DNA from 4 places in the Stutzerimonas chloritidismutans genome. Region 2 is predicted to be linked to each of the others. Evidence: predicted binding sites of a transcription regulator. Region 2 holds the regulator's gene; each other region holds the start of a gene.
The links. The regulator FliA, encoded in region 2, starts transcription of late flagellar genes. The targets are predictions, from matches to a motif close to CTAAAGTTTNNNNNNNNNNNGCCGNTAA.

Region 1: LLJ08_RS15620 (methyl-accepting chemotaxis protein) is a predicted target of FliA. The motif match lies at 2,681-2,708, and genes of this name have one in related genera.
Region 3: topA (type I DNA topoisomerase) is a predicted target of FliA. The motif match lies at 3,030-3,057, and genes of this name have one in related genera.
Region 4: LLJ08_RS12085 (methyl-accepting chemotaxis protein) is a predicted target of FliA. The motif match lies at 2,858-2,885, and genes of this name have one in related genera.

Annotation. Positions count from the first base shown of each region.
Region 1 covers NZ_CP086067.1:3,353,313-3,358,248, forward strand. Annotated here, with positions in the region: gene LLJ08_RS15600 (class I SAM-dependent methyltransferase) at 1-202, shown strand, start outside; yybP-ykoY riboswitch at 257-373, shown strand; gene LLJ08_RS15605 (TMEM165/GDT1 family protein) at 464-1,051, shown strand; gene LLJ08_RS15610 (ester cyclase) at 1,136-1,579, shown strand; gene LLJ08_RS15615 (M48 family metallopeptidase) at 1,602-2,420, opposite strand; gene LLJ08_RS15620 (methyl-accepting chemotaxis protein) at 2,743-4,872, shown strand; gene LLJ08_RS15625 (SOS response-associated peptidase) at 4,894-4,936, opposite strand, start outside.
Region 2 covers NZ_CP086067.1:1,647,053-1,651,988, reverse strand. Annotated here, with positions in the region: gene LLJ08_RS07745 (chemotaxis protein CheA) at 1-1,366, opposite strand, end outside; gene LLJ08_RS07740 (protein phosphatase CheZ) at 1,378-2,172, opposite strand; gene LLJ08_RS07735 (chemotaxis response regulator CheY) at 2,196-2,570, opposite strand; gene fliA (RNA polymerase sigma factor FliA) at 2,645-3,370, opposite strand; gene fleN (flagellar synthesis regulator FleN) at 3,388-4,215, opposite strand; gene flhF (flagellar biosynthesis GTPase FlhF) at 4,307-4,936, opposite strand, start outside.
Region 3 covers NZ_CP086067.1:2,756,262-2,761,197, forward strand. Annotated here, with positions in the region: gene LLJ08_RS12700 (DUF6586 family protein) at 1-216, opposite strand, end outside; gene topA (type I DNA topoisomerase) at 353-2,956, opposite strand; gene LLJ08_RS12710 (DUF1653 domain-containing protein) at 3,245-3,478, opposite strand; gene fadA (acetyl-CoA C-acyltransferase FadA) at 3,613-4,788, opposite strand; gene fadB (fatty acid oxidation complex subunit alpha FadB) at 4,807-4,936, opposite strand, start outside.
Region 4 covers NZ_CP086067.1:2,628,145-2,633,080, reverse strand. Annotated here, with positions in the region: gene ccoN (cytochrome-c oxidase, cbb3-type subunit I) at 1-410, opposite strand, end outside; gene LLJ08_RS12090 (alpha/beta family hydrolase) at 474-1,166, shown strand; gene LLJ08_RS12085 (methyl-accepting chemotaxis protein) at 1,211-2,779, opposite strand; gene acnA (aconitate hydratase AcnA) at 3,121-4,936, opposite strand, start outside.

The DNA of each region.
Region 1 (4,936 bases), 1.7 Mb from region 2:
CCACCAGGGCGTGCACACCAGCTACCGGGCCAGCGAGGCGCTGATCGAGCACGCGGCCGAGCACCTGGTCAGCGGTGGCGAGCTGCGCCTGGTAGCCAACGCGTTCCTCAGGTATCCCCCCTTGGTCGAGCAGCATCTTGGCCCCTGTCACACGCTCGCCGAGCGCGACGGCTTCCGTATCTACCGCGCCGTGCGCCCCTGATGCCCGCGACCGGCGGTTGCACCGACCGGCCGGTTGCGGCAAACTCGCCGCCGTCCTTGGGGGAGTAGTCTCCGACGAGCGCCCTGCTCGTCCGGCATGCGTCAACATACTTGGTCCGCAGACCATGGCGCATGCGACCGGCCAGCGCGTAACGATACGCCAGGCCAGGTTTGACAAGACCCATGACATGTACACCTGACCCGGGCGGGCAGGCTGCGCATGTCATGGTGAATCTGTCGACCCGCCCTAAAGGAATGCCGCTTGGAATCGTTTTTCGTCCCCACCCTGATCGTTGCGCTCGCCGAAATCGGCGACAAGACGCAGTTGCTCGCGCTGCTGCTGGCGGCGCGTTATCGGCGACCGTGGCCGATAATCTGGGGCATCGTCGTCGCCACACTGGCCAACCATGCCGCCGCCGGCGCGGTCGGAAGCTGGGTATCGAGCCTGCTTTCGCCGGTGGCGCTGAGCTGGATACTGGCGGCAAGCTTCGCCGCGGTCGCGCTGTGGACGCTGGTGCCGGACAAACTGGATGACGACGACGCCAAGCTGGGCCGCGCCTACGGCCCCTTCGTCGCGACAACGATCGCCTTCTTCATTGCCGAGATGGGCGACAAGACCCAGGTCGCGACGGTGATGCTCGCCGCACAGTATCCGGAATTCATTCTGGTCATCCTCGGCACCACAGTCGGCATGCTGCTGGCCAACGTTCCGGTGGTGCTGATCAGCCACTTCGCCGCCGACCGCCTGCCGTTGACGCTGATCCGCCGAGTCGCCGCGGCCGGCTTTGCCGCACTCGCGCTGTACGCCGGCTATCAGGCGCTGTCCATGAGCACGATTGTCTCAGGCTGATACCCAGCGCAAATCTGCGCCACCGGGGAGCTGATAGAGTGCGCTACCGCAGCGCACATCAGCGCCCCGAGGAGATCAGGCTGCATGTCAGCGGATGGACGCAAGAAACGAGTCTGCAACCATATCGATCTGAGCTGGAACAAGGGCCGCCTGGCCCTTTCCGAACAGATGCAGAGCAAGTATTTCGCCTACAAGGGCTCATTCATTGGCCAGCCGCTGAACAGCGCAGGTTTCGCCGATCTCGTGCGCAATGTGCGTACGGCCATGCCGGATCTGGAAGTGGTGGTGGATGAGTGCATCTGCGAGGGCCACAAGGTGGTCACCTCAAGCACTGTGATGGGAACGCTGGCGACGCCGCTGTTCGGCTACTCGGTCGCCGACAAGATTCTCGCCATTGCCGTGATGAGCGTCTGGACGCTGAACCCGGCTGGCGATATCGAGGAAATTCACACGCTCATCGACCTCGAAGGCGTACATCAGCAACTGGGTATCGAGACACCCCTTTCGACGCTGCTGTCGCCGGCCTGAACGGCCGGCGACAGGTCATCGCTCAACGGCCGCTGCGGGCCTGCTCGTAGAGCGGCATCACTTTAGGAATATTCGTCTTCAACGCCGCGGTGCGGGTGGTGGACGACGGGTGCGTGCTCATGAACTCGGGCGGTGCCGAACCACCGGCCGAAGCCATCTTCTCCCACAGCGTGATCGCTGCATTCGGGTTGTAGCCCGCGCGCGCCGCGAGTTCCAGGCCGATCAGATCCGCTTCGTTCTCGTTGCCGCGACTGTTGGGCAGCGTCATCAGATATTCCACACCCATGTTCGCCAGCTGCAGGCCGCCGGTACCGACGCCCATGGCCGACCCCAGCTGCGTCGCCATCTGCACGCCATAGGCCTTGGACATGGCTTCGCGGCCGTGCTCGCGCAATGCGTGGGCGATCTCGTGGCCCATCACGGCCGCGATCTCGTCGTCGGTGAGCTTCAGCTTCTCGATCAGGCCGGTGTAGAAGATGATCTTGCCGCCCGGGCCGCAGTTGGCGTTAAGCTCCGGGCTGTCGATGACGTTGACCTGCCAGTCCCATTGCGTGGCATCGGGACGGAATACTCCGACCTTGGCGATCAGCCGCTGGGCAATACCGTTGACCCGCTTGGTGATTGCGCTGTTTTTCTCCAGCACACCCTTGCTTGACGCCGCACTGAGCGTCTCTTGATAAGACTGGGCGTACATCTGGTTGACCTGCTCGGTCGACAGCATGCTGAACATGTACTGCTTGCGGTCGACGCCTACGGCGCCGCCGCTGGTGGTGTTGACGGCCTGACAGCCCGCCAGCACGGCAGCGGCGACCAACAGCGACAATCTATGCGGCTTGAACATCGAGTCTCTCCGGAAAACCTGCGCCGTATCCTAGGGTCTGTTCCCGTTTCGTCGCAAGCCACGTTGCTGCGCCAAATGGCGCCATGGCCGGGCGGCGTTCCGCAGGTGCGGGACGCAGGTAATGGTGGTTCCCTTGCCAAGTCCCGCAACGCCGCATGGCGCCATTTGCCGCGCAACCCGCAGGGTCGGGCGGCGCGGCCGCGTACGAAACGGGAACAGCCCCTATCGCGGACCCACCTGTCAGGCAACCGAACGTACCGCTGCAGTTGTCGCAAAACCTGCCGATAGCCTCCTTATCCGCTGCGCAATTGGAGTTCCGCACATGTTCAGATCCATCCAGACCGCCTTCGCCGCATTGGCCGGCGCCTGCACCCTGGCCGTGATCGCCGCACTTCTGCTGTACGCGATGGTTTCCGGAATGCGCAGCCAGGCGCTGGTCGAGGAGCGGACCCGTTCGCTGATCGACGGCATGGTCGAGCAGCGCGTCACTGCCCTCGCCCAGACCCAGGTCAGTCGCATCCAGGCACAACTCCAGGCCCCCCTGCAGATCGCCACCGGCCTCGCTCGAGTACACACCCTGACCGGCCTCAGCGATGACGAAGGGATGCCGATGGCCAACCTGACGCGCGAAGAGCTGATCAATCTGGCGCGACAGACCCTGCTCGAGAACCCCAATCTGACCAGCACCTACATCGCCTGGGAGCCCAACGGCGTGGACGTCAACGACGTCATGTACCGCGGCGACGCCCCGGGCATGGTCGACGGCCGCTTCGCCAGCTGGATCTACCGCGACGCCAGCGGCCAGATGGTGGTCGACAAGCTCACCGACATCGAGGACACCCGCCTGCTGGAAACCGGCGTGCGCGCCGGCGAGTACTACCTCTGCCCGCGCGAGCAGCTCAAGCCCTGCGTAGGCGATCCAGCACCCTACGAGATGAATGGCAAGACGTCGCTGCTGTCGTCGTTCAATGCGCCGATCATAATCGAGGGCAAGTTCCACGGTATCGTCGGCGCGGACATCAGCGTCGACTTCATCCAACAGCTGCTGAGCGAGGCCAACGCCCAGCTCTACGGTGGCGTCGGCCAGATCGCGCTGATCTCCAACAACGGCCGCCTTGCCGCCTACAGCCGCGACACCAGCCTTATCGGCAAGCCCGCCGCACAGATACTCGACGCCGAGGAGCAGGCACTGGTCAAGCAGTTGCCGGCCGGTCAGACCCACTATCGAATCGATCAGGCCCGTGGCCGCGTCGCGCTGTTCCTGCCGTTTTCCTTTGCCGGCACCGAAGCCCGCTGGGTGCTGATGCTGGAGCTGCCGACCGCCGAGGTGATGAAGGAGCTGGACCAGTTGATGGTCGCCCTCGCCGACGAAAGCCGCAGCAGCCTTGCCACCATGCTCGTCATCGGTGTGCTGATCGGCCTTGCCGGTCTGCTGGCGATCTGGCTGATCAGCCGCCGCATCACCCGCCCGCTGCGCGAAATGGTGGTCATGCTGGACAACATCGGCCAGGGCGAAGGCGACCTGACCCAGCGCCTGAACATCGACAGTAGCAACGAGCTAGGCCAGATCGCCGCCGGTTTCAACGCCTTCCTCGCGCGCCTGCAGGGCATGATCGGCGAGGTCGTCAGCTCGGTGCAGAAAGTGAGCGATGCCTCCGAGCACACCGCCGACATCGCCATCCGCACCGACAAGGGCGTGCAGACCCAGCTGGCGGAAATCGAATTGGTGGCCACTGCCGTGCACGAAATGACAGCCACCGCCCAGGACGTGGCGCGCAACGCGACCCAGGCCGCCGAAGCCGCCAACAATGCCGATCGCGCGGCCAATCAGGGCCGGCACATCGTGCAGGACACCGGCTCGACCATCACCGAACTGGCCGACGAGATCGGCCGCGCGGTGGAGGTGGTGCAGACCCTGGCCCGCGACAGCGAGAACATCGACGCGATCTTGGTGACCATTCGCAGCATTGCCGAGCAAACCAACCTGCTCGCCCTCAACGCGGCAATCGAGGCGGCCCGCGCCGGCGAGCAGGGACGCGGCTTCGCCGTCGTGGCCGACGAGGTCCGCAACCTGGCGCAGAAGACGCAGCAGGCGACCGGCGAGATCCAGCAGATGATCCAGCAGCTGCAGAACGGCACGCGGGATGTGGTGCAGGTGATGGAGCAGAGCCAGAGCCGCACCCAGCGCAGCGTCGAGCAGGCGGATGCGGCGGCCGAGGCGCTGCAGGCGATCACCCAGGCGGTCTCGCTGATTAACGACATGAACAACCAGATCGCCAGTGCCGCCGAGGAGCAGAGCGCGGTGGCCGAAGACATCAACCGCAACGTCACCAACATCGGTCAGGTCGCGCAGGAAGTTGCCGGTGGCGCCGAGGAAGCCAGCCAGGCCAGTGCCGGGTTGACGCGCCTGGCCGAACAGCAGCGTCGCCTGATCAACCAGTTCAGGGTGTGACGACGACGCAGCCGCGCCGGTTCACGCCGGCGTGAGGCACTCCGGCCCGTCGATACGCGGGTCA
Region 2 (4,936 bases):
GCACCAGCGGATCGGCCAGGGCTTCGACTAGGTTCTTGTCGAGGTCGGTTTCTTCACCGACGAGCTCAAGGTTGATCTCTTTCTTCAGGCTGCGAGCCAGGTCGCGGACCAGGCGCGGGAAGCGACCGAAGACCTTCTTGATCGGCTGCATGCGGGTCTTCATCACCGCACTCTGCAGATCGGCCGTCACCACGTCGAGGTTGGAGACGGCCTTGGCCATCGCCTCGTCGCCGCTGTTGGAGCCCAGGCGTACCAGACGGTTACGCACCAGCACCAACTCGCCGACCATGTTCATGATCTCGTCCAGGCGTGCGGTATCGACGCGCACGGTGGTCTCGGCCTCGGCCGGAGGCTTTTCCGCCGGAGCAGCAGCGGCCGGCTTGCTCACCGCAGCTGCCGGAGCGGCCTTGGCCGGAGCAGCAGCAGGGGCAGGCTTGGGCGCCGGTTTGATCGGCACAGCCGCAGCAGGTTCAGCCGGGGTCTCTACGACCGCAGGCTCGAACTTGCCCTTGCCATGCAGTTGATCGAGCAGTGCTTCGAACTCGTCGTCGGTGATCTCATCAGCTGCACCAGCTGTACCACCGCCCTTTGCCGGTTCAGCGCTTGCTGGCGCAGCGGGTTCAGCCGGGGCCGCTTCGAACTTGCCCTTGCCATGCAGCTGGTCCAGCAAGGCTTCAAATTCGTCATCGGTGATTTCGTCACTAGTCGGCGCAGCAACGAACTCGCTCTCGGCAGGCATCGAGGCACCCGCAGCGGCAGAGAATTGTCCCTTGCCATGCAGCTGGTCGAGCAGCGACTCGAATTCGTCGTCGGTAATCTCGTCGGTGGCAGGGCCAGTCGCTACTTCGGCCGCAGCCGGCTCGCTGGCGGACGGCTGAATGGCATCGAGCATCTGTTCGAATTCGCTATCGGCGCCCTCGGACCGGGATTCGGCCACGACCTGCGGTTCGACTGCCGGCGCTGGCTCATCAGCCGAGGCTGGCTCCGCCAGACGTGCCAGCGCCGCAAGCAACTCACGCGAGGCTGGCGTCGGCTCGACGCGCTCGCGGACCTGGCTGAACATCGCGTTCACGGCGTCGAGCGCCTGCAGAACGACATCCATCAGTTCGGAATCGACTCGACGCTCACCCTTGCGCAGGATGTCGAAGACGTTTTCGGCGATATGGCAGCACTCCACCAGCTCATGCAGCTGGAGGAACCCGGCACCGCCCTTGACCGTATGGAACCCGCGAAAAATCGCATTGAGCAACGCCATGTCATCGGGGCTGCTTTCCAGCTCCACGAGTTGCTCGGACAATAGTTCGAGAATCTCGCCGGCCTCTACCAGGAAGTCCTGGAGGATTTCTTCATCGGCGTCGAAGCTCATATTCACTTCCCCTAAAAGCCCAGGCTTGAAAGCAGATCATCGACATCGTCCTGGCCGGAAACGACGTCTTCACGCATATCGGCATGCATCTGCGGACCTTCACCCTTGGAAGGCTCTTTTTCTTGTTTTTTCTTTTCCTGCTCGGCGCGCATCGCCTCGCGGTCATGCTGGATGCCTGCCACGCGATCAACCTGCCCCGCCATCAGGACAAGATTGAGCAGGTTGCTTTCGAGGTCACTGATGAGGCGGGTCACTCGCTTGATCACCTGCCCGGTCAGATCCTGGAAGTCCTGAGCCAGCATTATTTCGCTGAGGTTCTGCGACAACTGGCCGCCGTCGTTCATGCTGCGCTGCAAGTACTGGTCGATGCGCTTGACTAGGTCGCGGAACTGATCGGCGTTCATTTCACGACGCATGAAGCGCTGCCAGTCGGCTGTCAGGCTCTGCGCCTCATAGCTCACATAGTTCACCAGCGGCGCTGATTCTTCGACCAGGTCCATGGTGCGGTTGGCAGCCTTCTCGGTCATCTCCACCACGTAGGACAGGCGATCGGTCGCGTCCGTGATCGGCGACGGGTCGCCGCCGGTGGCGCAGGTGTCCATCTCGAGCTTGACGATGGCGTTGTGCAGCTCTCGGGTGAGCTTGCCAACTTCCAGGTAAAGCCCGTGGTTGCGCACCTGATTCAGCTCATTGAACATCTGCGTCGCTTCATCGAAGCGGCCCTGCTGCAGACTTTCGATCAACTTGGGTGCATGCGCCTTCAGAGTCGCTTCGAACTCTGCCAGGCTTTGGTCTGCTTGCGTCATAGTGCCCTCGCGGCGTTGCTGCTTCAGCCGTTGACGCGCTCGAAGATCTTCTCGATCTTCTCCTTGAGCACCTGGGCAGTGAAAGGCTTGACCACATAGCCGTTAACCCCGGCCTGGGCGGCTTCGATGATCTGATCGCGTTTCGCTTCGGCCGTCACCATCAGCACCGGCAGGTGCTTGAGGCGCTCATCGGCACGCACAGTGCGCAGCAGATCGATGCCGCTCATTCCCGGCATGTTCCAGTCGGTCACCAGGAAGTCGAAGCTGCCGCTCTTGAGCATCGGCAGCGCGGTAGTACCGTCATCCGCTTCGGCGGTGTTGGTGAACCCCAGATCACGCAGGAGGTTCTTGATGATTCGTCTCATCGTCGAGAAGTCATCGACGATGAGGATTTTCATGTTCTTGTCCAAGTCGACCTCCGTAAGTCCCAAAATGCCTCAGCAAACCGAGCACGTCATACCGCAAACAATCGTCAATTGGCGCGCCATTCGCCGAGGCGCGCGCGCAAGCGCGCAGCGCACTGGCTATGCAACTGGCTCACACGCGACTCGCTGACCCCCAGCACCTGACCGATTTCCTTCAAATTCAATTCTTCGTCGTAATACAGCGACAGCACCAGCTTTTCACGCTCGGGCAGGTTGGCGATGGCGTCGGCCAGCGCCTGCTGAAAACGTTCATCCTCGAGATCACGGAACGGCTCCGGGTGGAGACTGGCAGCGTCTTCCTCGAGCTCGCCATGATCGCCTTCCTGCAGCAGATCGTCGAAGCTGAACAGGCGACTGCCCAGCGTATCGCCCAGAATGCCGTAATACTCGTCGAGACTTAGCTTAAGTTCGGCCGCAACCTCGTGATCTTTAGCGTCGCGCCCGGTTTTCGCTTCGATCGCCCGGATCGCCTCGCTGACCATCCGCGAATTGCGATGCACCGAGCGCGGCGCCCAGTCACCCTTGCGGACTTCGTCCAGCATGGTGCCGCGAATGCGGATACCTGCGTAGGTTTCGAAGCTGGCACCCTTGCCCGCGTCGTATTTCTTAGCTGCTTCCAGCAGTCCGATCATTCCAGCCTGAATCAGATCGTCCACTTGCACGCTTGCAGGCAGACGCGCCAACAAGTGGTAAGCGATTCGCTTGACCAATGGGGCGTACTGATCGATCAGGCGGTACTGCGCATCCTTTGCCTGAGCCTTGCTGTAATACATAGCGGATCCGGCACCTGTCATTCGTGGCTGGGTGAAGCGGGGCTGATGAGGCGCTCTACGAAGAACTCGAGATGACCCCGCGGCGTCGCCGGCAGCGGCCAGGTATCAACCTTCTGCGCGATCGCCTTGAAGGCTAGTGCACATTTCGAGCGCGGGTACGCTTCATAGACAGCGCGCTGCTTCTGCACGGCCTTGCGCACCGCTTCGTCGTAAGGAACCGCACCGACATACTGCAGCGCCACGTCGAGAAAGCGCTCGGTAACCTTGGTCAGCTTGGCGAACAAATTGCGGCCTTCCTGCGGTGCGTGAGCCATGTTGGCCAACACGCGGAAGCGGCTGATGCCGTAATCGCGGTTCAGCAGCTTGATAAGTGCATAGGCGTCGGTGATGGACGTGGGCTCGTCGGTGACCACCAGCAGCACTTCCTGAGCTGCGCGCACGAAGCTCACCACGGAATCGCCGATGCCAGCCGCGGTGTCGATGATCAGCACGTCGAGCTCGTCGCCAAGCTCGCTGAACGCCTGGATCAACCCGGCGTGCTGCAGGGAAGACAGCTGCACCATGCTCTGCGTGCCGGATGCGGCCGGCACTACGCGGATGCCGCCCGGCCCCTGGATCAGTACGTCGCGCAGATCACATTCGCCAGCGATGACGTCAGCCAGGGTGCGCTTGGTGGTAAGCCCCAGCAGCACGTCGACGTTGGCCAGGCCAAGGTCGGCGTCAAGCAACACCACACGCCGGCCGAGGTCGGCCAGCGCCAGTGCCAGATTGACCGACACGTTGGTCTTGCCGACGCCACCCTTGCCGCCAGTCACCGCAATCACCTGTACGGGATGCATACCCATGTTCACATGCCTATATCTTGCTGGGGCCTTGCGGCCGGCGATGCGTCCGCATGGCACGCATCTGATTCATTCGAGTACCGCTGTCGCAGCATCATCCAGCCCGCCGTGACGAGCCGTTGTACAACCCGGCGAACATGTCGGCCATGGTTTCTTCGCTCGGCTCCTCGCCGGACTGCAGGCTCACCGCCCGACTGACCAGCTGATGGCTGCGCGGCAGATGCAGGTCGTCAGGAATCCGGGGACCATCGGCGAGGTAGGCTATCGGCAAATGCTGGCTGATCGTGAGACCGAGTACATCGCCAAGGCTGCCCGCCTCATCGAGCTTCGTCAGGATACAACCGGCCAGCCCACAACGACGATAGTTGTGCCATGCGGCCTTAAGCACCTGGCTCTGGCTGGTTGCCGCCAGCACCAGGTAATTCTTCGATTTGACGCCCTTGTCCGACAGCGCTTCGAGCTGCATGCGCAGCGTCGGATCGCTTGCCGGCAAGCCGGCGGTGTCGATCAGGATGATCCGCTTACGCGCCAGCGAGGCCAGCGATTTGCTCAGCGGCTGGCTAGGATCGATCTGCACCACCGGCACGTCGAGGATCCGGCCCAGTGTCTTGAGCTGCTCCTGCGCACCGATCCGATAATTGTCCATGCTGGCCAGCGCAATGCTCTGCGCGCCGTGTTTCAGCACGTAGCGAGCAGCCAGCTTGGCCAGCGTAGTGGTCTTGCC
Region 3 (4,936 bases), 1.1 Mb from region 2:
AGGCGCATCCGCACCGGGCGATCGGTAGTAACCGGCGATCTCATGGCACAGTCCAAGCAAGGCGCCGTAAAGGTGGAACAGGCAAGCCTCACGTTCAGCCTGAATCAAACCTTGAGAATTCATCGAGGCAGATTCTTCGGCCTTGCGCCAGCTTTCCAGTGACAAACCGGCGAAGAATATCTTCTGGTTGGTACGTGTGTAGAGCTCGTGAGCCATGGCATGCTCTCCGAAAGAAGATGGACAGAGAATGGACCTTCACAGGTTGCCGCACCAGATCGGCTGACGAAGTGCCAGCCGATTTGAAGAACGCACTCGGTGCAGCCGGTCTGCTGAGCGGTCGACCGCAAAGAAATCAGCGTTTGTCTTCGACCTTCCACTTGCCGCCATCGTAGAACGCTTTCCAGCCGGTCGGCTTGCCGTCCACTTCGGTCTGCACGTACTGCTCCTTGGTCTTGCGGCTGAAGCGGATAACCGCGAAGCGGCCTTCCGGATCCTTCTGCGGCGCATCGAGCAGAAAGTGGTACTTGGGATCGATCTCGTCCTTGTGCGGAATCAGCTCACGCACCAGCGGCGCGCGGGTTTCGCGATTCTTCGGGAACTGACTGGCAGCCAGGAACAGGCCGGAAGCGCCATCGCGCAGTACGTAGGTGTCGTCGACCTTGTCGCACTTGAGCTCGGGCATCTTCACCGCATCCATCTTCGGTGGCGCGGCTTCGCCATTTTTCAGCAGCTTGCGGGTGTTCTTGCATTCGGCGTTGGTACAACCGAAGAACTTGCCGAAGCGACCGGTCTTGAGCTGCATTTCGCTGCCGCACTTGTCGCATTCCAGGCTCGGGCCTTCATAGCCCTTGATGCGGTACTGGCCTTTCTCGATCTCATAACCCGAGCAATCCGGGTTGTTGCCGCAGATATGCAGCTTCTGCGTCTCGTCGAGCAGATAGGCATCCATCGCGGTACTGCAGAGCGGGCAGCGGTGCTTGCCAAGCAGCACGCGAGACTCGGACTCGCCCTCGTCATCGGCAGCGATCTCGTCGCCCGGAACCAGGTTGACGGTGGACTTGCAGCGTTCCTTCGGCGGCAGGCTGTAGCCGGAGCAGCCGAGGAACACGCCGGTGGAAGCGGTACGGATCATCATCGGCCGACCGCAGACCTTGCACGGGATATCGGTCACGGTCGGCTGATTGGCACGCATGCCGTTCTCGCTGGCCTCGGCAACCTCGAGCTTCTTGCGGAAGTCACCGTAGAATTCGTCCAGTACGTGCTTCCAGTCGCGCTCACCCTGGGCGACGTCGTCCAGATGCTCTTCCATGCCGGCGGTGAAACCGTAGTCCATCAGATTGTTGAAGCTCTCGGACAGGCGCTCGGTGACGATGTCGCCCATCTTCTCCGAATAGAAACGGCGGTTGTGCAGCGAGACGTAGCCGCGGTCCTGGATGGTCGAGATAATCGCTGCGTAGGTGGACGGCCGGCCGATACCGCGCTTCTCCATCTCCTTGACCAGACTGGCTTCGGAGTAGCGCGCTGGCGGCTTGGTGAAGTGCTGGCTCGGGTCGAGCTTGAGCAGCTTCATGTCGTCGCCCTTGTTCATCTCCGGCAACACGTCATCCTCACCGGCCTTGCTCTGCTGCGGCATGACCTTGGTGTAACCGTCGAACTTCAGGATGCGGCCCTTGGCGCGCAGTTCGAAATTGCCGGCAGCGACGGTCACGCTGGTGGACAGGTACTGTGCCGGCGGCATCTGGCAGGCTACGAACTGGCGCCAGATCAGCTCGTACAGACGCTCGGCATCGCGTTCCATGCCCGAAAGCTGGGTCGGGCGCAGGTTGACGTCGGACGGGCGAATCGCCTCGTGCGCTTCCTGCGCGCCTTCTTTGCTCGAATAGACATTCGGTTTTTCCGGTAGGTACTTGTCGCCGAACTCGCTCTCGATGAAACCGCGCACCATACCGATCGCGTCAGCGGAAAGGTTGGTCGAGTCGGTACGCATGTAGGTGATGTAACCGGCTTCGTACAGGCGCTGAGCCATCATCATGGTCTTCTTCACACCGAAGCCGAGGCGATTGCTCGCCGCCTGCTGCAGGGTCGAAGTGATGAAGGGGGCCGAGGGCTTGCTGCTCGTCGGCTTATCTTCGCGCTTGCTGACGCTGTACTGCGCGCCCTTGAGTTTCTCCAGTGCAGCGGTGGCTTGGGCTTCGTTCAGCGGCTTGAAGGCTTCGCCGTTCTCACGCGCGACCTCGAAACGCACCTTGGCCTGCTGCGCATTCGCCAGGTCCGCGTGAACTTCCCAGTATTCTTCCGGAACGAAGGCGCGAATCTCACGCTCGCGCTCGACCACCAGCTTCACCGCTACCGATTGCACTCGGCCGGCGGAAAGCCCGCGGGCGATCTTCGCCCAGAGCAGCGGCGACACCATGTAGCCAACCACCCGATCGAGGAAACGACGCGCCTGCTGTGCGTTGACCCGGTTCAGATCGAGTTCGCCAGGCTTGGAGAAAGCCTCCTGAATCGCCTTCTTGGTGATCTCGTTGAACACCACGCGCTTGTAACGGCTGTCGTCGCCGCCAATCGACTCGCGCAGGTGCCAGGCGATGGCCTCCCCCTCTCTATCCAAGTCGGTCGCGAGATAGATGGTATCGGCTTCCTTGGCCAGACGGCGCAGTTCCTCGATGACCTTTTCCTTGCCGGGCAGGATCTCGTACTTGGCCTTCCAGCCGTGCTCCGGGTCGACCCCCATGCGGGTGATGAGTTGACGCTTGGCCTTCTCCTTCGGCGACAGCGCAGGCGCTTCGGCGGCCGCAGCCTTGCCGCGCTTGACCGGCTCCTTGTTGGCAGAGCCGCTGGTAGGAAGGTCGCGGATATGGCCGATACTCGACTTCACCACGTACTGGTTGCCCAAATACTTGTTGATTGTCTTGGCCTTGGCCGGTGATTCCACGATGACCAGCGATTTACCCATGGAGAGGAGAGTTCCTGAATCTAGAGGTGAACAGAGGCGGCGCCTCCGACAGTTTGAATACCCGCACCGGCGCTAAACGGCAAGGCATCAGCGTACGTTAGTGCGCGTTTTGCGAACGGGCCGACCTGACAGAAAAATCGCCCTGCCCGGCTCCGCCTGGTGCGAATCAGAGCAGCCGTTCGATGCCATCCAGCGAACAGCAAGGTTTAAGCTCTGTCTGAAAAGCACCGCTATATATAGTGGCGATGGAGGTGAGGTCAAGCGCGGACCTGGTGGCCGCTAGCCAGCTCAACCTTCGAAAACGCTCGTTTCGGCTTCGATCAATGCGAAACGCGGGACCGTTTCGCCGTTGACTTCGACAGTCTCGATGAACATCGACAACGGGCGCACCCAGAGTCCACGTTCCCCATACAGCGCCTGGTAGAACACCACCGACTCCTCGGTCTCGGAGTGCCGCGCAACAGCGAAAACGCGATATTCCGGCCCCTTGTAATGGCGATAACGCCCCGGCTGCAACTGCATGCCTACCTCCACACAAATACAAAAAAGAAAAACCGGGGCACCAGGCCCCGGCTTCCATGCACCGGCTGACAATCATATTCCCGCTCAGTCGCGAGATTGGCTGTCAGCCTAGCGCAGTCATTTGCATCTGTCTGTTAGACGCGTTCGAAGACCGTACTGATCCCCTGGCCCAGACCGATACACATGGTGGCAATACCAATCGTACCGTTGTTCTGCTTCATCACGTTCAGCAGGGTGCCGGAGATACGCGCACCGGAGCAACCGAACGGGTGACCCAGAGCGATCGCGCCGCCGTGCAGGTTGACCTTCTCTTCCATCTTGTCGAGGAGTTTGAGGTCCTTGAGCACCGGCAGAGCCTGTGCAGCGAAGGCTTCGTTCAGCTCGACGTGACTGATGTCGTCCATGGTCAGACCGGCGCGCTTGAGCACCTTCTGGGTGGACGGCACCGGGCCGTAACCCATGATTGCCGGGTCGACACCAGCCAGTGCCATGGCGCGAACCACGGCCAACGGCTGGATGCCGAGATCCTTGGCGCGCTGGGCGGACATGACGATCATGCAGGACGCGCCGTCGGTGATCTGCGAGGAAGTACCTGCAGTCACGGTGCCGCCCTTCGGGTTGAACGCAGGCTTCAGCGCAGCCAGGCTTTCCAGGGTGGTGTCCGGACGGATGGTTTCGTCGTAATCGAAGACCTTGAGGAAACCATCCTCGTCATAGCCTTCCATCGGGATGATTTCATCCTTGAAGTTGCCTTCCAGCGTGGCCTTGTGCGCCAGGCGGTGCGAACGCTCACCAAAGGCATCCTGCTGCTCGCGGGTGATGCCGTGCATCTTGCCCAGCATTTCGGCAGTCAGGCCCATCATGCCGGACGCCTTGGCGGCGTACAGCGACAGCTGCGGGTTCGGGTCGACGCCGTGCATCATGCTGACGTGGCCCATGTGCTCCACACCACCGATGACGAACACGTCACCATTGTTGGTCTGGATGGCCTGCACGGCAGTGTGCAGGGCGCTCATGGACGAACCGCAGAGGCGGCTCACGGTCTGGCCGGCGCTGGTGTGCGGGATACGCGTCATCAGCGAAGCCATGCGGGCGATGTTCCAGCCCTGCTCGAGGGTCTGGTTCACGCAGCCCCAGATCACGTCCTCGACTTCGGCCGGGTCGATCTTCGGGTTGCGCGCCAGCACGCCGTCGATCAGGTGTGCGGACATGGTTTCAGCGCGGGTATTACGGTGCATGCCGCCCTTGGAGCGCCCCATCGGGGTGCGACCGAAGTCGACGATGACTGCATCTCTTGGATTCAGGCTCATGAATTCTCTCTCCCTCGATTAACCGTAGAAGCGCTGGCCGTTGGCAGCCATCTCGCGCAGCTTCGCGGTCGGGTGGTACAGCGGGCCCAGGTCGGCGTACTTGTCGGCCATCGCGACGAACTCGGCGACGCCGATCGAATCGATGTAG
Region 4 (4,936 bases), 980 kb from region 2:
ACGATGGTGATCAGGATGTCGATCGGCCACTCCAGTTCCGCATATTCCTTGGAGCTGGTGAAGCCCAGCGGCAGGGAGATCGCGGCGAGCAGGATGACCAGCTGCCAGCCCCAGAACGTGAACGCGGCCAACTTCGGCGCGAACAGTGTGGTCTGACAGGTACGCTGTACCGAGTAGTAGGACGTTGCGAACAGAGCACAGCCGCCGAAGGCGAAGATCACCGCGTTGGTGTGCAATGGACGTAGACGACCGAAACTGGTCCAGGGGAGGTCAAGGTTCAGAAATGGCCAGGCCAATTGTGCTGCGATGAAAACGCCGAGCCCCATCCCGACGATTCCCCACACCACCGTCATGATGGCGAATTGGCGGACCACCTTGTAACTGTAGGCGGTACTGGTTGCTGTGTTCATGTATGGGCTTCCATCCACGGGTAATGAGCAGTTTTTTTCTTTCTAATAGAAAGCGGGGCAAGGATGGGGAAAGGGCAATCTGCCGGTATTGACACGGATCAATACACACAAAGTGACAAAGGGCATCTCGTCAGGTGGAACCAGCCGTCTGGCGGCGCCTGGGTGAGCCTGATCCTGGCGCATGGTGCAGGCGCACCGATGGACAGCCCGTTCATGGAGCAAATGGCTGCGCGCCTTGCTGCGCGCGGGATAGCGGTTTGCCGATTCGAGTTCGCCTACATGGCGGCGCGACGTGCCGGGGCAGGCAAGCGGCCGCCCAGTCCACAGGCTCAATTGTTGGCCCAATGGCGTGAAGTCCATGCCCTGGTGCGACAGCAGGCCACAGGACCGCTGGCCATCGGTGGCAAGTCGATGGGGGGGCGAATGGCCAGTTTGCTGGCCGATGAGTTGGGCGCGGACGCGCTGGTCTGCCTGGGTTATCCGTTCTATGCCGCCGGCAAGCCGGAAAAGCCTCGGGTGGCGCATCTCGCCACGCTGCAGACGCCGACCCTGGTTGTCCAGGGTGAGCGCGACGCCTTGGGTGATCATGAAACGGTGGAGCAGTACGCGCTATCCCCGGCGATTGCGCTGCACTGGCTGGCCGCCGCCGATCACGATCTCAAACCGCTGAAACGCTCGGGCCTGAGCCACGACCAGCACCTCGACAGTACTGCCGATGCGATTGCCGCGTTTCTCCAGGGCGTGATCTCGCACTGAGCGCTGCCTGCAGCCGGATCGAGCGATACCGGCTGCGGCTTTTCCTAGCGGTTGAAGCGCTCGACCAGGGCGTACTGCCCTTGCGCCGTGGCGGCGAGGTCCTCGCTGAGCAGCGCTGAGCTGCGCGCGTCACCGGTGGTCTGTTCGGCCAGCTGGGCGATGGTGCTGACATTGTTGCTGATCTCGTCGGCCACCGCGCTCTGCTGCTCCGTCGCGGACGCGATCTGCGTGGTCATGTCGATGATATTGCCCATCGCCTCATTGATCCCGCTGAGGGCCTGATCGGCCTGGACCACCTGATCGACGCCGCGCGTCGCATGCACGCGGCCATCCTCGGTGGTCTGCACGGCGTGGCGCGCCTGCGACTGAAGCTTCTCGATCAGTTGATGGATCTCACCCGTGGCACTGGCCGTTCGTTGGGCAAGCTGGCGGACTTCGTCGGCGACTACCGCGAAGCCGCGGCCACTTTCACCGGCACGCGCAGCCTCGATCGCGGCGTTGAGTGCCAGCAGGTTGGTCTGGTCGGCGATGCTCTTGATCACATCGACCACGCTGCCGATCGCCTCGCTGTCGTTGGCCAGTTGGTTGACCGCCTCGCCCGTCTTGGCGACGGACTCGGATAGCTGCTGAATGGCCTTGCGTGTCTCGGCAGTGACCGCACGGCCCTGATCGGTGAGGCGGCTGGCCTCTCGGGTCGCGTCGGCGGCCAGCGCTACGTTGCCGGCGACCTCCTGCGTCGTCGCGGCCATCTCGTTGATCGCCGTTGCGACCTGCTCGGTTTCCTGATGCTGCTGCATCAGGCCATTGGCGCAGTTCTGTGCCAGCGAGTCGGCCTGTTTGGCTTGGCCCTGCAACTGCACGGCCATGTCCTGCAAGCGCGTGAGGCAGGTCTTCAGGTGCGCATGCTGACTGAGCATCGCCATTTCCAGCTGGGCTTCGACGCCGCTGCTGTCGGTATACATACGCGCGATGAGTGGGTCACTGGTGCTCTCGCTCGCCAGCTGCAACAGGCGCTTTATGCCACGTTGCTGCCAGTGCAGCGCGACCAGGCCGAACGGTACGGCCAGCAGCGCGGCGGCGATGAACCCCAATGCATGATCGAAGCTGGCCCCGACCAGAAACCCGATCTGGCTGATGACCAGAAATGGTAGCCATTTGCTCAATACGGGCAGCCAGGTGTCGCGGCGGGGCACGCCGGACTTGCCGGAATTGATGCGCGCATACAGGGCTTCGGCTCGCTGAACCTGTTCGCGGGTCGGTTTGGTACGCACCGACTCATAGCCTGTTACCTGGCGCTGCTGATCGAAAATGGGCGTGACGTAGGCGTTGACCCAATAATGGTCGCCGGTCTTGCGCCGGTTCTTGACGATGCCCATCCACGGCTTGCCCTGCTTCAGGGTCGTCCACATGTGGTCGAACACGGCCGGCGGCACATCCGGATGGCGCACCAGGTTATGCGGCGCGCGAATCAGTTCGTCACGTGCGAAGCCGCTGACCTCGGCAAATATGTCGTTGCAGTAGGTGATCTGGCCTTTGAGGTCGGTGGTCGAGATGAGGCGTTGCTGGTCAGGAAACGCGTATTCGCGCTGAGTTACGGGTTGATTGTTACGCATCGACTATCACGCCTGGCAGAGGAATCGTAGGGTGTCGCACCCGACCTTATGTTTTTCTAATGGGTCAGGCTGACCAGTTGGTCGGCCGGAGAGGGGCGTTCTTGAGCGAAAGCTGATCCGTGGATCAGCTTCTCCTGCGCACAGGCGACCAGCGGCAGCCATGGCTTAATGGTTCTGTAACGGGTTTTGGGCATTGTCGGTGCGTGTCCGGTGCTTCGCGATGCGAAGCGAACTCAGGGAGCCGGGCAGCGGGCAGGGACGTCAGGGCAGCTGGAAACCAATCGCCGAAGGACCGGCGGACGCCGATGCGAAAGGAATCGCATCGGCGTTTCCGGTTTCGATCAGCTCCCGATCAGCTGGCGCAGCACGTAGTGCAGAATCCCGCCAGCCTTGAAGTACTGCACCTCGTTGAGCGTATCGATGCGGCTCAGCACCTGGAACGAGTCACGCGAACCATCGGCGCGCTCCACATCCACGGTCAGCATCTGGCGCGGCGCGATATCGGCGCCTAGACCGCGGATCGACAACTTCTCCGTACCGTTCAGGCCCAGCGACTGGCGCGTCTGATCATCGACGAACTGCAACGCCAGCACGCCCATACCGATCAGGTTGGAGCGATGGATACGCTCGAAGCTCTCTGCGATGACCGCCTTGACACCCAGCAGATTGGTGCCCTTGGCCGCCCAGTCGCGGCTGGAGCCAGTGCCATACTCCTTGCCGGCGACCACTACCAGTGGGACGCCTTCGGCCTGGTAACGCATGGCTGCATCATAGATCGAAAGCTTCTCGCCACTCGGCTGATGGAGTGTGTTGCCGCCTTCCTCCCCGCCAAGCATCTCGTTCTTGATGCGGATATTGGCGAAGGTGCCGCGCATCATCACCTCGTGGTTGCCGCGGCGGGAGCCATAGGAGTTGAAGTCTTCCGGCGCCACGCCTAGCGACTGCAAATAGGTGCCAGCCGGTGAGCTGGCCTTGATATTGCCAGCAGGGGAAATGTGGTCGGTGGTGATCGAGTCGCCGAACAAGGCCAGTACGCGAGCGTTCTCGACTTCTGCCGGCGGGGTCGGAGCCTGGCCGATATCCTCGAAGTAGGGTGGGTTCTGCACGTAGCTGGAGCCTGCGTCCCACGCGTAGGTGTCCCCGGCGCTGACCGGAATCTTTTGCCAGTGCTCGTCGCCGCTGAACACGTCGGCGTAGCGGCTGCGGAACATTTCGCCATCGATGCTCGCTACCGCTTCGGCGATTTCCGCGCTGCTTGGCCAGATGTCCTTCAGGTACACCGGCTCGTTCTGCGCGTCATAGCCCAGCGGTTCGCGGTCCATGTCGATGCGTGTGGTGCCGGCCAGTGCAAAGGCGACCACCAGCGGCGGCGAGGCCAGCCAGTTGGCCTTGACCAACGGATGTACGCGCCCTTCGAAGTTACGGTTGCCAGACAGTACGGAAGAAACGATCAGATCGTTATCTGTGATCGCCTGGCCGATGGCATCCGGCAGCGGCCCGGAGTTGCCGATGCAGGTGGTGCAGCCGTAGCCCACTAGGTTGAAGCCGAGCTCGTCGAGATAGCGGGTCAGGCCAGCACGCTCGAGGTAGTCGGTCACCACCTTCGAGCCGGGCGCCAGAGAGGTTTTGACCCAGGGTTGGCGTTGCAGGCCGCGCTCGATGGCCTTCTTGGCGACCAGGCCGGCGGCCATCAGCACGTTCGGGTTCGAAGTATTGGTGCAGGAGGTGATGGCAGCGATCACTACTGCGCCATGCTTGAGCTGGAACTGTTCACCAGCGACCGCAAAATCGGTATCGGCCTGTTGCTGGCGCCCGCTGGTCTCCAGCAGCAGATCGAAATTCGCGCCGATATCGCCGAGGGTCACTCGATCCTGTGGACGCTTGGGCCCCGCCACGGACGGTCGAACCTGGCTCAGGTCCAGTTCGAGGGTAGCGGTGAACTCCGGATCGGGCGAGTTGGTGTCGCGCCACATGCCCTGGGCCTTGCTGTAGGCCTCGACCAGCGCGATGCGCTCTTCATTGCGGCCTGTCAGGCGCAGGTAATCGATGGTCACCTGGTCGACCGGGAAGAAGCCGCACGTGGCGCCGTATTCCGGGGCCATGTTGCCGATGGTGGCGCGGTCGGCCAGCGGCAGGTGATCCAGGCCGGGGCCGAAG